Regions from separate parts of the Crossiella sp. CA198 genome, predicted to be linked through region 2. Evidence: riboswitches for the same ligand, from Rfam matches in the RefSeq annotation. Region 2 holds a riboswitch; each other region holds the start of a gene.

Region 1 (3,265 bases), on a different contig from region 2:
CTAAATCCGGCTCAGCCCGCCCCCACCCCCAGTCGGCCCGCCAGTCGGCAGGCCCCGGCGAGGTTCCTCGGCACGCCGCTGGCCGAGGAACCTCGCCAGCACCACCTCCGGCCGGACCGCGCGATCGGCACGATCCGCGGATCGGCTCAGCCGATCAGGTCCATCAGCCGGTCAGGTCCATCAGCCGTAGCGGCCGCCCGCTCCGCTTAACCGGGTCCGGGCCCAAGCCCGGCCCGGCGCTCGGACCAGGTCCAGCACTCGGGTCGAACTCAAGACCGCGACCACACCGGTGCCAGGTCCGGGAGCCGGAGCCGGATCTTGACCTCACCTCCGGCTCAGCGACCTCGCCGAACCAGGATCAACCTCAGCACCGCTCGTTCCAGTGCGTAACCGCCGTCGGCGGCGACGCCCTTCACATCCGCGTTCAGCCTGGCCACCAGGTTCATGGCCTCGGCGAGTCCCTCGGGTTCCCAGCCTCGGGACTGGGCCAAGGCCTTCTTCACTTTCCACGGTGGCATGCCCAGCTGCCCGGCCAGTGCGAACGGGTCGGCCCGGCCGCCGGCCATCACCCGGGCGATGGTCCGGACCGCGTCTGCCAGGGCGTCCGCGATCAGCACATGCGGCACCCCGGTCTGCAGGGCCCACCGCAATGCCTCCAGCGCCCCGGCCCGGTCACCGGTCACCGCCTTCTCCGCGACCACGAACCCGGTCACCTCGGCCCGGCCGCGGTGGTAGCGGCGCACTGCCTGCTCATCGACCTGGCCGCCGGTGTCGGCCACCAGTTGCGAGGCGGCGGCGGCCAGTTCCCGCAGGTCCGAGCCCACGGTCTCGATCAGCGCGGCCAAGCCTGCCGGGTCGACCCGGCCACCGGCCCGGCGGAACTCCTCCTTGACGAAGGCCTCGCGCTCGCCGCCTTTGCTCAGCTTCCCGCAGGTGGTGACCTTGGCACCGGCCTTGCGCAGTGCGTCCGGCAGTTCCTTGGCGAGCTTGCCCCGGCCGCCGCCGCTGTGCACGACCACCAGCACAACACCCTCGCTGGGCGCCTTGCAGTAGGCGCCGATCGCCTCCGCGATCTCCTTGCCCGCCTCTTGGGCGGCCTCCAGCACGATGACCCGGCCCTCGGCGAACAGGGACGGACTCACCAGTTCGATCAGCTCCGGCGGGGTGAGGTCGGTCACCCGGACCTTGCTCAGCTCGGTCTGCGGATCGGCCAGCCGCGCCGCGTCCAGAGACGCCTTGACGGCCCGCTCGACCAGCAGTTCCTCTTCCCCGATCACCAGATGCAGCGGCTCCGGGGTGACGGCTGGGGCGCTCACGTCGGCAATCCTTTCACGGGGGTCTGACAGCCCTGCGGGCTCCCGCATGCTGGGTTGGCGGTAGCTCTCAGTGGCGACCGTGCCGTACGGTGATTCCCAGACAACTGAATACAGCTCATCCAGAGGGGTAGAGGGATCGGCCCTACGACACCCCGGCAACCGGCACAGGCTCGACGCGTATTCCGCGAGGGAGCAGGTGAACACGGTGCCAAATCCGCCCCGCGACAGCGGGAAAGATGAGGAGAGACCTCGCGATGACGACCATCGAGGCGCCTAACAGCGCCCAGCAGACCCTTGACCTCGGCCCGGCGCGCAGCCTGGTCTGCCGGGAGTGCGGCCACCAGGTCCCACTCGCCGCCGAGTTCGCCTGTTCCGAGTGTTTCGGTCCCCTTGAGGTCGGTTACGACTTCGGGACCGTCCGCCGGGAGGACATCGAGGCCGGCCCGCAGTCGATCTGGCGCTACCGCAACCTGCTTCCCGTGCCGTCCACTGTGGACGCTCACCCGAACACCGACCCCGGCTGCACCAGGCTGGTCCGCGCGGACCGCCTCGCTAAGGCACTGGGCGTCCGCCGGATCTGGGTGAAGGACGACACCGGCAACCCCACCCACTCGTTCAAGGACCGCGTGGTCGCGGTCGCCCTGGCCGCCGCCCGTGAACTGGGCTTCAAGGTCCTGGCCTGCCCCTCCACCGGCAACCTGGCCAACGCCGTCGCCGCGGCCGCGGCCCGTGCCGGCTGGGAGTCGGTCGTGCTGATCCCGTCCTCGCTGGAACGGGCCAAGATCCTCACCACCGCCGTGTACGACGGCGCGCTGATCGCCGTCGACGGCAACTACGACGACGTGAACCGCCTGGCCACCGAGCTGGCCGCGGACCACGAGGACTGGGCGTTCGTCAACGTCAATGTCCGGCCCTACTACGCCGAGGGCTCCAAGACCCTGGGCTATGAGGTCGCCGAACAGCTCGGCTGGCGGCTGCCCAGCCAGATCGTGGTGCCGATCGCCTCCGGCTCCCAGCTCACCAAGGTCGACAAGGGCTTCCGCGAACTGGGCGAACTGGGTCTGGTCGAGCAGACCCCGTACCGCGTCTTCGGCGCCCAGGCCACCGGCTGCTCCCCCGTCGCCGCCGCCTTCAAGGCAGGCCACGACGTGGTGACCCCGGTCAAGCCGGACACCATCGCCCGTTCCCTGGCCATCGGCGCCCCCGCCGACGGCCCGTACGTGCTCGACACCGTCCGCCGTACCAACGGCGCCATCGAGAACGTCTCCGATGAAGAGGTGGTCGAGGGCATCCGGCTGCTCGCCCGCACCGAGGGCATCTTCGCCGAGACCGCGGGCGGCGTGACCGTCGCGACGGCCAAGAAGCTCATCGAGACCGGCCAGCTCGACCCGGACGCCGAAACCGTCCTGCTGATCACCGGCGACGGCCTCAAGACCCTGGACGCGGTGCAGGACCGGATCGGCCCGCGCGCCACCGTTCCCCCGTCGGCCGCCGCGGTCCGCGAGGCCCTCGGCCTCTGATCCCAAGCCCCGCCGTCCGGCGTGTCACCTGGTCTTTCGCGACTTGGGGGGCACGCCGGAGGTGTTTGTGACGGGTGGTAGGGCCGGGAGATGGCGGCGGTGGGGCGCTGAGGGGACGGGCGGGGTTCTGGGCGTCATCGTGGTGTCCGGGATTCTTGCTTGCCGTGGCGGGAGATCACCGGGCCCTCGGGGCTGGGGGCGATGGCCAGGTCGCCGTCCTGGTCGGTGCGGAGGATGTGGGTTCCCTGGGTGCGGAGGGTTTCCAGGATCAGCGGGCTGGGGTGGCCGTAGTCGTTGTCGGCGCCGACGCTGATCAGGGCGATCCGGGGGCGGACGGTGGCCAGGAATCTGGGCAGGCTGTAGCGGGATCCGTGGTGGGGGACCTTGAGGATGTCGGCGGCTAGCTCGGATCCCTTGTCCGCCAACAAG
Region 2 (3,265 bases):
GGACGTGCGTCCCACCAAGAAGCTGGGGCAGAACTTCGTGCACGACCCCAACACGGTGCGCCGCATCGTGTGGGAGGCCGGGCTCACCGCCGAGGACGTCGTGCTGGAGGTCGGGCCAGGGCTCGGCTCGCTGACCCTGGCCCTGTTGCCCGCCTGCCGCTCGGTGGTCGCGGTGGAGATCGACCCGGTGCTGGCCGGCCTGCTGCCGACCACCGCGGCCGAACGCGCGCCCGAGCTGGCGGCGAACCTGCGGGTGGTGCTGGCCGACGCGATGCGGGTGCGCGCCGCCGACCTGGGCGAGCCCGCGCCGACCGCGCTGGTGGCCAACCTGCCCTACAACGTGGCCGTGCCGGTGGTGCTGCACCTGCTGGCCGAACTGCCCTCGCTGCGCACCGGCCTGGTCATGGTGCAGGCCGAGGTCGCCGACCGGCTGGCCGCCGGTCCCGGCAGCCGGATCTACGGCGTGCCCAGCGTCAAGGCCGCCTGGTACGCCGGGATGCGCCGGGCCTCGGCGGTGCCGCGCGCGGTGTTCTGGCCGGTGCCCAACGTGGACTCCGCGCTGGTCGCCTTCACTCGCAGGGCCGAGCCGGAGGGCGAGGACAAGGCCGCGGTGTTCGCGGTGATCGAGGCCGCCTTCGCCCAGCGCCGCAAGGGCCTGCGCGCCGCGCTGGCGAACTGGGCCGGGTCCGCCGACCGCGCGGGCCGGGTGCTGGCCGCGGCCGGGATCGAGCCGACCGCCAGGGGCGAGCAGCTCGACATCCACGCCTTCGTCAAGATCGCCAAAACCGAGGCGGAACTCGGGGAATAACCACGCTCGGTGCCGTGTTGACCCCAAGGGGTGCGTTCGTCGCACCTGCTTGTTCGTTACAGCATGTGATCTGGCGAACGAACCACGGCCGAACGGGCGGATCCACTTGCTTTTCTTCGAGTGGGTCCGTTGTACTGTCCGAGTAAATCCATCCCGAGCGGCCGAGAGACCTGGATCTGTGAAGCCGCAGCAACCGCCCAGTCCCTGGGCAGGTGCTACCGCCAGGAGCGATGGAGCAGACATGAAGCTCATGCACGTACTCACGCGCCGACGCGTAGTCGATCACGGCCGTCGCACGGTCACCGGTTGTCGATCCTGACCGGTCTGCCGCCCGTCTGACGGCGCGCTCTCCTCCACCAGAACGCTCTACCCGCTTTCTGCCCGGGATTCATCCGGGCAACAGGTGTGCGCGGGCCGCCGAGCGCGGTTCCGCCCTGCCATGGAGACATCGTGATCACAGTTGAGAACCTGACCAAGGCCTACCGGGGCCGCAGTGGCACGACCGTCGCACTCGACGGCGTCTCGCTCCAGGTCCCCGCTGGAACGGTGTGCGGCGTCGTCGGCGAGAGCGGCGCGGGCAAGTCCACGCTCGCCCGGTGCATCGCATTGCTGGAACAGCCCGACTCGGGCGGCATCCTGGTCGACGGCACCGACCTGGTGACCCTGCGCGGCTCCGCGCTGCGGGCCGCCCGCCGCCAGATCGGCGTGGTGCCGCAGAACGACTCGCTGCTGCGCCAGCGCACCGCGGCAGGCAACATCGCGCTGCCGCTGGAGGCCGCGGGCGCGCCGGTGGAATCCCGGCGCAAGCGGGTGGTCGAACTGCTCGACCTGGTCGGCCTGGCCGACAAGGCCGGAAACTACCCTGACCAGCTCTCCGGCGGGCAGCGCCAGCGGGTCGCGATCGCCCGCGCGCTGGCCGCCAACCCCTCGGTGCTGCTGGCCGACGAGCCCACCTCCGCGCTGGACCCGGACACCACCGCCTCGGTGCTGACCGTGCTGGACCGGGCCCGCGCCGAACTGGGTGTGACCGTGCTGGTGGTCACGCACGACATGAGCGTGGTGCGCCGGATCTGCGATGACGTCGCGGTGCTCGACCGCGGCCAGGTGGTCGAGCACGGCAAGGTCCTCGATCTGGTCACCCAGGCCGGGTCGCGCACCTCCGGCGCGCTGCTGCCGGGCGTGGAGGACATCGTGCGCGCCGGGGACACCGACGCCCGCTTCGACCGGGTGGCCGATGTCGTGCTGGTCGGCTTCGCCGCCGTCGGCGCGCTGCTGCCCGAGGCGGCCAGCCGCTTCGAGGTGGACCTGAACCTGCTGGGCGGCGGGATGACCCGTCTCGCCGACACCCCCGTGGCCCGGTTCCGGGTCGCGTTGACCGGAGCCAACGCCGACGCGGCCTTCGACTGGATCGCCGAGCGCGGCGCCGTCGTCCGCCGCAGGCCGACTGTGCTCGCTGGAGGAGCAGCCGCGTGAAACAGGCAACACCCTGGGCGGAAGTATTCGACAAGCTCGCCCAGGCGGGGGCCGAGACCGGCCTGATGGTCGGACTCGGCACCCTGTTCGCAGTGCTCGGCGGCGTCCCGCTCGGCGTGCTGCTGCACGCCAGCGCACCCGGCGGACTGCGGCCGCAACCGCTGGTCTACCGGGTGCTGGGCTTCATCGTGGACCTGACCAGGTCGCTGCCGTTCATCATCCTGCTGGTCGCGCTCATCCCGCTGACCCGCGCGCTGGTGGGCAGCTACATCGGCAGCGGTCCGGCGACCGTGCCGCTGACCATCGGCGCCATCCCGTTCCTGGCCCGGCTGGTGCAGTCCGCGCTGCGGGAGGTGCCGGTCGGCGTGGTCGAGGCCGCCCTGACCACCGGCGCGAGCAAGCCCAAGATCGTGCGCAGTGTGCTGGTCAAGGAGGCCGGTCCGGCGCTGATCTCGGCCATCGGGGTCACCGCGGTGGCGCTGATCGGCTACTCCGCGATGGCGGGCGCGGTCGGCGGCGGTGGCCTGGGCAACCTGGCCATCACCTACGGGTACCAGCGCTTCGACTCCCGCCTGCTCTACACCTCGGTGGCCGCGCTCGCCGCGCTCACCTTCCTCGTGCAATACCTCTTTGATCTTGTTTCGCGCACGGTCGACCGTCGCCGCCAGATCACCGTCTAGATAGGACCAGTTCCATGCGGGTGCACGCCCTCATCGCGACCGTCGTCACCGCCGCCCTCACCCTGACCGCCTGCGGCGGCGGCGCCGACAACGCCGCCAACCAGGAGGCCACCCTGCGGGTCGCGGTCAGCCCGGTGCCGCACGCCAAGATCCTCAACTGGGTCAAGGACAACCTGGCCGCCAGCAAGAACCTCAAGATCGAGGTGGTGGAGTTCCAGGACTACGTGCTGCCCAACACCTCGCTGGTGGACAAGCAGCTGGAGGCCAACTACTTCCAGCACGTGCCCTACCTCACCGAGTTCCT
Region 3 (3,265 bases), on a different contig from region 2:
GTCCGCCGCGGCGGGCACGGTGCGGATGCAGCGCTGTTCCGGCGGCGACTGGGTGACCGTGGATCACTCGGACGGGTGGCGTACCGGGTACTACCACCTGGAGGGCATCCAGGTTCAGGACGGGCAGTCCGTCTCGGCCGGGACGCCGCTGGGGCGTACGGGCAACGCGTTGCCGTGTGGTGGGTCCAGCTCGGGTGCGCATGTGCACTTCACGCTGTGGCAGCTCAACGCCGCGCCGAGCGTGAGCGCGGACTGGAGCGGGCTGTCCTATGACGAGGTGAGCACCCGGGTCGCGGACGAGGTCGGGGTGCCGGTGGATGGCAAGGTGCTCGGCGCGTGGCGGTTCCGGGCCGGGGCTCAGCAGTACTCCGGGCGCGCGGAGCGGGTCGGCGACGGGTTCAGCGTGACGTTGCCGGGGCGGTTCCAGGTCTGAGCGTGGTGACCGGGACGGCCCGTGGCTGGGCCGTCCCGGTGCTGTGCGTCACTCTGGATCAGACGCGGTGGAACCATTCCTGCACTTCGTAGTCCGGTCGGTTCGGGTCGACGAAATCCGTTCGCCAGACAATCCACAGCTGGCCAGGGCGGTATTGCGACATCTTCGCCCAGACATGTCGCTTGGCGTAGCCGTGGTCGTAGAAAGCGTGGATGTGGCCGGCGGACTGGCGGAATTCGGAATTGCTCCAGCCCCAGTCGCAGTTGGTCGGTGAGCATTTCCCGAACACGCGCATGGTCCAGCCCGCGTCGTGCACGATGCGGCAGATCGAGCCCTCGCAGACGGTGACCGACTGGCAGTCCCGCAGCTCGGCCCTGGCGATGCCGGTGGCGTTCGGATCGGCGTTGTTCCAGTTGCCGTGTTCAACCGCGTGACCACTGCAAAGCAGCGGGGCGGCGACGCCGCCGGGTGCCGCGAGCTTCGCCGTGACCCCCGCCGGCGCGGTCTCGGCCGGGATCGGCTGCTCGGCGGGCGCGGCCTGCGCGGCGGCCGCCGCGCCCAGGATCGCGGTGCTCATCATCATGGTCGCCACGGCTAATCGAACAAAGCCGTGCCGGATTCTGCTTGTGTTGCTTTTCTCCATAACAGCCCCCTGCTGTGGAATTTCCGGTTCTGGTTACCGGTTCAGTCAGGCTAGACCCGGAAGAAATATCAACTCGGTGGGTGGTGGGGAATCGCCCCAACCGGTGCCCGATCAGTTGCCCGTTCGGCGGGGCCGGGCGGATCAGGCGGCTTCCCGGTATCTGGAATGGGGGCTTCCCAAGTCGCCGGGTCGTCGGCTAGCTTCGAGGCCAAGGTCATGAGTACCAGCAACAAGCCCCGGCTCGCTGGTCGGCAACCCTCCTACCGCGGTGGGGTGCTCCGGGTGAGGACCTGGTCCGTCGTGAGGTGCGACGGGCAAGCGCGGGCCTCCCAGCAGGTCCGATCCGGATCCTGGAGGCTTGTATGTCGCTCGCTGTCATCCCGGCGCAGACCACCCCCGCGGTCACCGCACCCACCGCCCCGGTCGTCCCGGCCGTGGTCGGCGCGCACACCACGGTCCCGCTGGTCACCGGGGAACGCGTGACCTACGCCAACCTCGACCACGGGGCCAGCGCGCCGTGTCTGGCCGCGGTCCGCGACGCCGTGGACGAGCTGCTGCCCTACTACGCCAGCGTGCACCGCGGCGCGGGCTTCGCCTCCCAGGTGTGCACCAAGGTCTACGAGCAGGCCAGGGACGTGGTGCGGAAGTTCGTCGGGGCGCACGCCACCGATGTCGTGGTGTTCACCCGCAACAGCACCGACGCGCTGAACCTGCTGGCCCGCAGCGTGCCCAAGGGCGCCAGCGTGGTCACCTTCGACACCGACCACCACGCCGCGCTGCTGCCCTGGCGCGGCCCCCGGGTCACCCGGATCGCCACCCCGGAGACCCCGCAGGGCGCGATCGGCGCGCTGGAGGAGGCGCTCGGGCGCACGCCCGAGGGCGCGCGGCTGGTCGTGCTGACCGGGGCGTCCAACGTCACCGGCGAGCTGTGGCCGGTGCGTGAACTGGCCGCGGTGGCCCGCCGCTTCGGCGCCCGGATCGCCCTGGACGCCGCGCAGCTCGCCCCGCACCGCCCGGTGGACATCCAAGCCCTGGACGTGGACTACGTGGTGCTCTCCGCGCACAAGCTCTACGCGCCCTACGGCAGCGGCGCGCTGGTCGGCCGGGCGGACTGGCTGCACGTGGCCGAGCCGTACCTGGTCGGCGGCGGGGCCACCAAGCACGTGGTGGACTGGGGCGATCACCTCGGCGTCGGCTGGGCGCCCGCGCCCGAGCGGCACGAGGCCGGTTCGCCGAACGTGGTGGGCGTGCACGCCTTCGCCAGCGCCTGCCAGAGCATCACCCAGCACGGCTGGGACGCGGTGATCGCGCACGAGACCGAGCTGTTCACCCGGCTGCGCGCCGGGCTCAACACCCTCCCCGGCTTCCGCGAGCTGTCCATCTTCGGCGCGGCCCAGGAGCGGGTCGGCGTGGTGAGCTTCACCCTCGACGGCCAGGACCCCGGCCTGGTGGCCACGGTGCTCTCGGCCGAACACGGCATCGGGGTGCGCGACGGCGCCTTCTGCGCGCACATCGCCACCCGGCGACTGCTCGGCCAGGCCGGGTCGGGCACCGACCGCGCGGTGCGGATCAGCCTGGGGCTGGGCACCACCGCCGAGCACATCGACCGGGTGCTGGACGCGCTGCGCGACCTGGTCGCGCACGGGCCGGGCTGGAAGTACGAGATCGTGGACGGGCGCTGGGCGCCGGTGAACGACCCGCGCCCGCTGCCGCCCTTCGTGGCGGGCTGAGCTGGCTGAGTAAGCCCTGGTCCCGGAGTGCGGGACAATGGGGCGGTGAGCACGGACGACAAGCCGCCCCGCCGCCTGGTGCCCTTCGCCCTGGTGGCGATCGCGGTCTTCGCGGCGGACCTGAGCACCAAGGACCTCGCGGTCGCCGCGCTCGACGGGCAGCCGCCGGTCCGCCTGGCCGGTGGTGCGCTCTACCTGGTGCTGCTGCACAACCCGGGTGCGGCGTTCTCGCTGTTCCCCGGACAGACCTGGCTGCTGACGATGATCACCGCGCTGGTGGTGCTGGCCATCCTGGCCTTCGCGCCGAGGCTGCGCTCCACCGGCTGGGCGCTGGGCATCGGCCTGGTGCTGGGCGGCGCCACGGGCAACCTGGCCGACCGGCTGACCCGCCCGCCCGGCTTCGGCGAGGGCCATGTGGTGGACTTCCTGTCATTGTTCGCCCCTGATGGCAGTGTGTGG

The links. A riboswitch is a leader RNA that binds a small molecule or an ion and turns the genes downstream of it on or off. The one in region 2 is predicted to bind S-adenosylmethionine.
Region 1: another riboswitch for S-adenosylmethionine. It lies ahead of thrC (threonine synthase); the one in region 2 lies ahead of ACTOWY_RS28020 (methionine ABC transporter ATP-binding protein).
Region 3: another riboswitch for S-adenosylmethionine. It lies ahead of ACTOWY_RS29210 (aminotransferase class V-fold PLP-dependent enzyme); the one in region 2 lies ahead of ACTOWY_RS28020 (methionine ABC transporter ATP-binding protein).

Annotation. Positions count from the first base shown of each region.
Region 1 covers NZ_JBQJIM010000002.1:285,160-288,424, forward strand. Annotated here, with positions in the region: gene holA (DNA polymerase III subunit delta) at 336-1,316, opposite strand; SAM riboswitch class I at 1,429-1,559, shown strand; gene thrC (threonine synthase) at 1,571-2,836, shown strand; gene ACTOWY_RS03960 (DNA internalization-related competence protein ComEC/Rec2) at 2,971-3,265, opposite strand, start outside.
Region 2 covers NZ_JBQJIM010000017.1:187,767-191,031, forward strand. Annotated here, with positions in the region: gene rsmA (16S rRNA (adenine(1518)-N(6)/adenine(1519)-N(6))-dimethyltransferase RsmA) at 1-808, shown strand, start outside; SAM riboswitch class I at 954-1,045, shown strand; gene ACTOWY_RS28020 (methionine ABC transporter ATP-binding protein) at 1,259-2,281, shown strand; gene ACTOWY_RS28025 (methionine ABC transporter permease) at 2,278-2,961, shown strand; gene ACTOWY_RS28030 (MetQ/NlpA family ABC transporter substrate-binding protein) at 2,976-3,265, shown strand, end outside.
Region 3 covers NZ_JBQJIM010000018.1:193,976-197,240, reverse strand. Annotated here, with positions in the region: gene ACTOWY_RS29220 (M23 family metallopeptidase) at 1-433, shown strand, start outside; gene ACTOWY_RS29215 (hypothetical protein) at 492-1,076, opposite strand; SAM riboswitch class IV at 1,289-1,403, shown strand; gene ACTOWY_RS29210 (aminotransferase class V-fold PLP-dependent enzyme) at 1,439-2,806, shown strand; gene lspA (signal peptidase II) at 2,852-3,265, shown strand, end outside.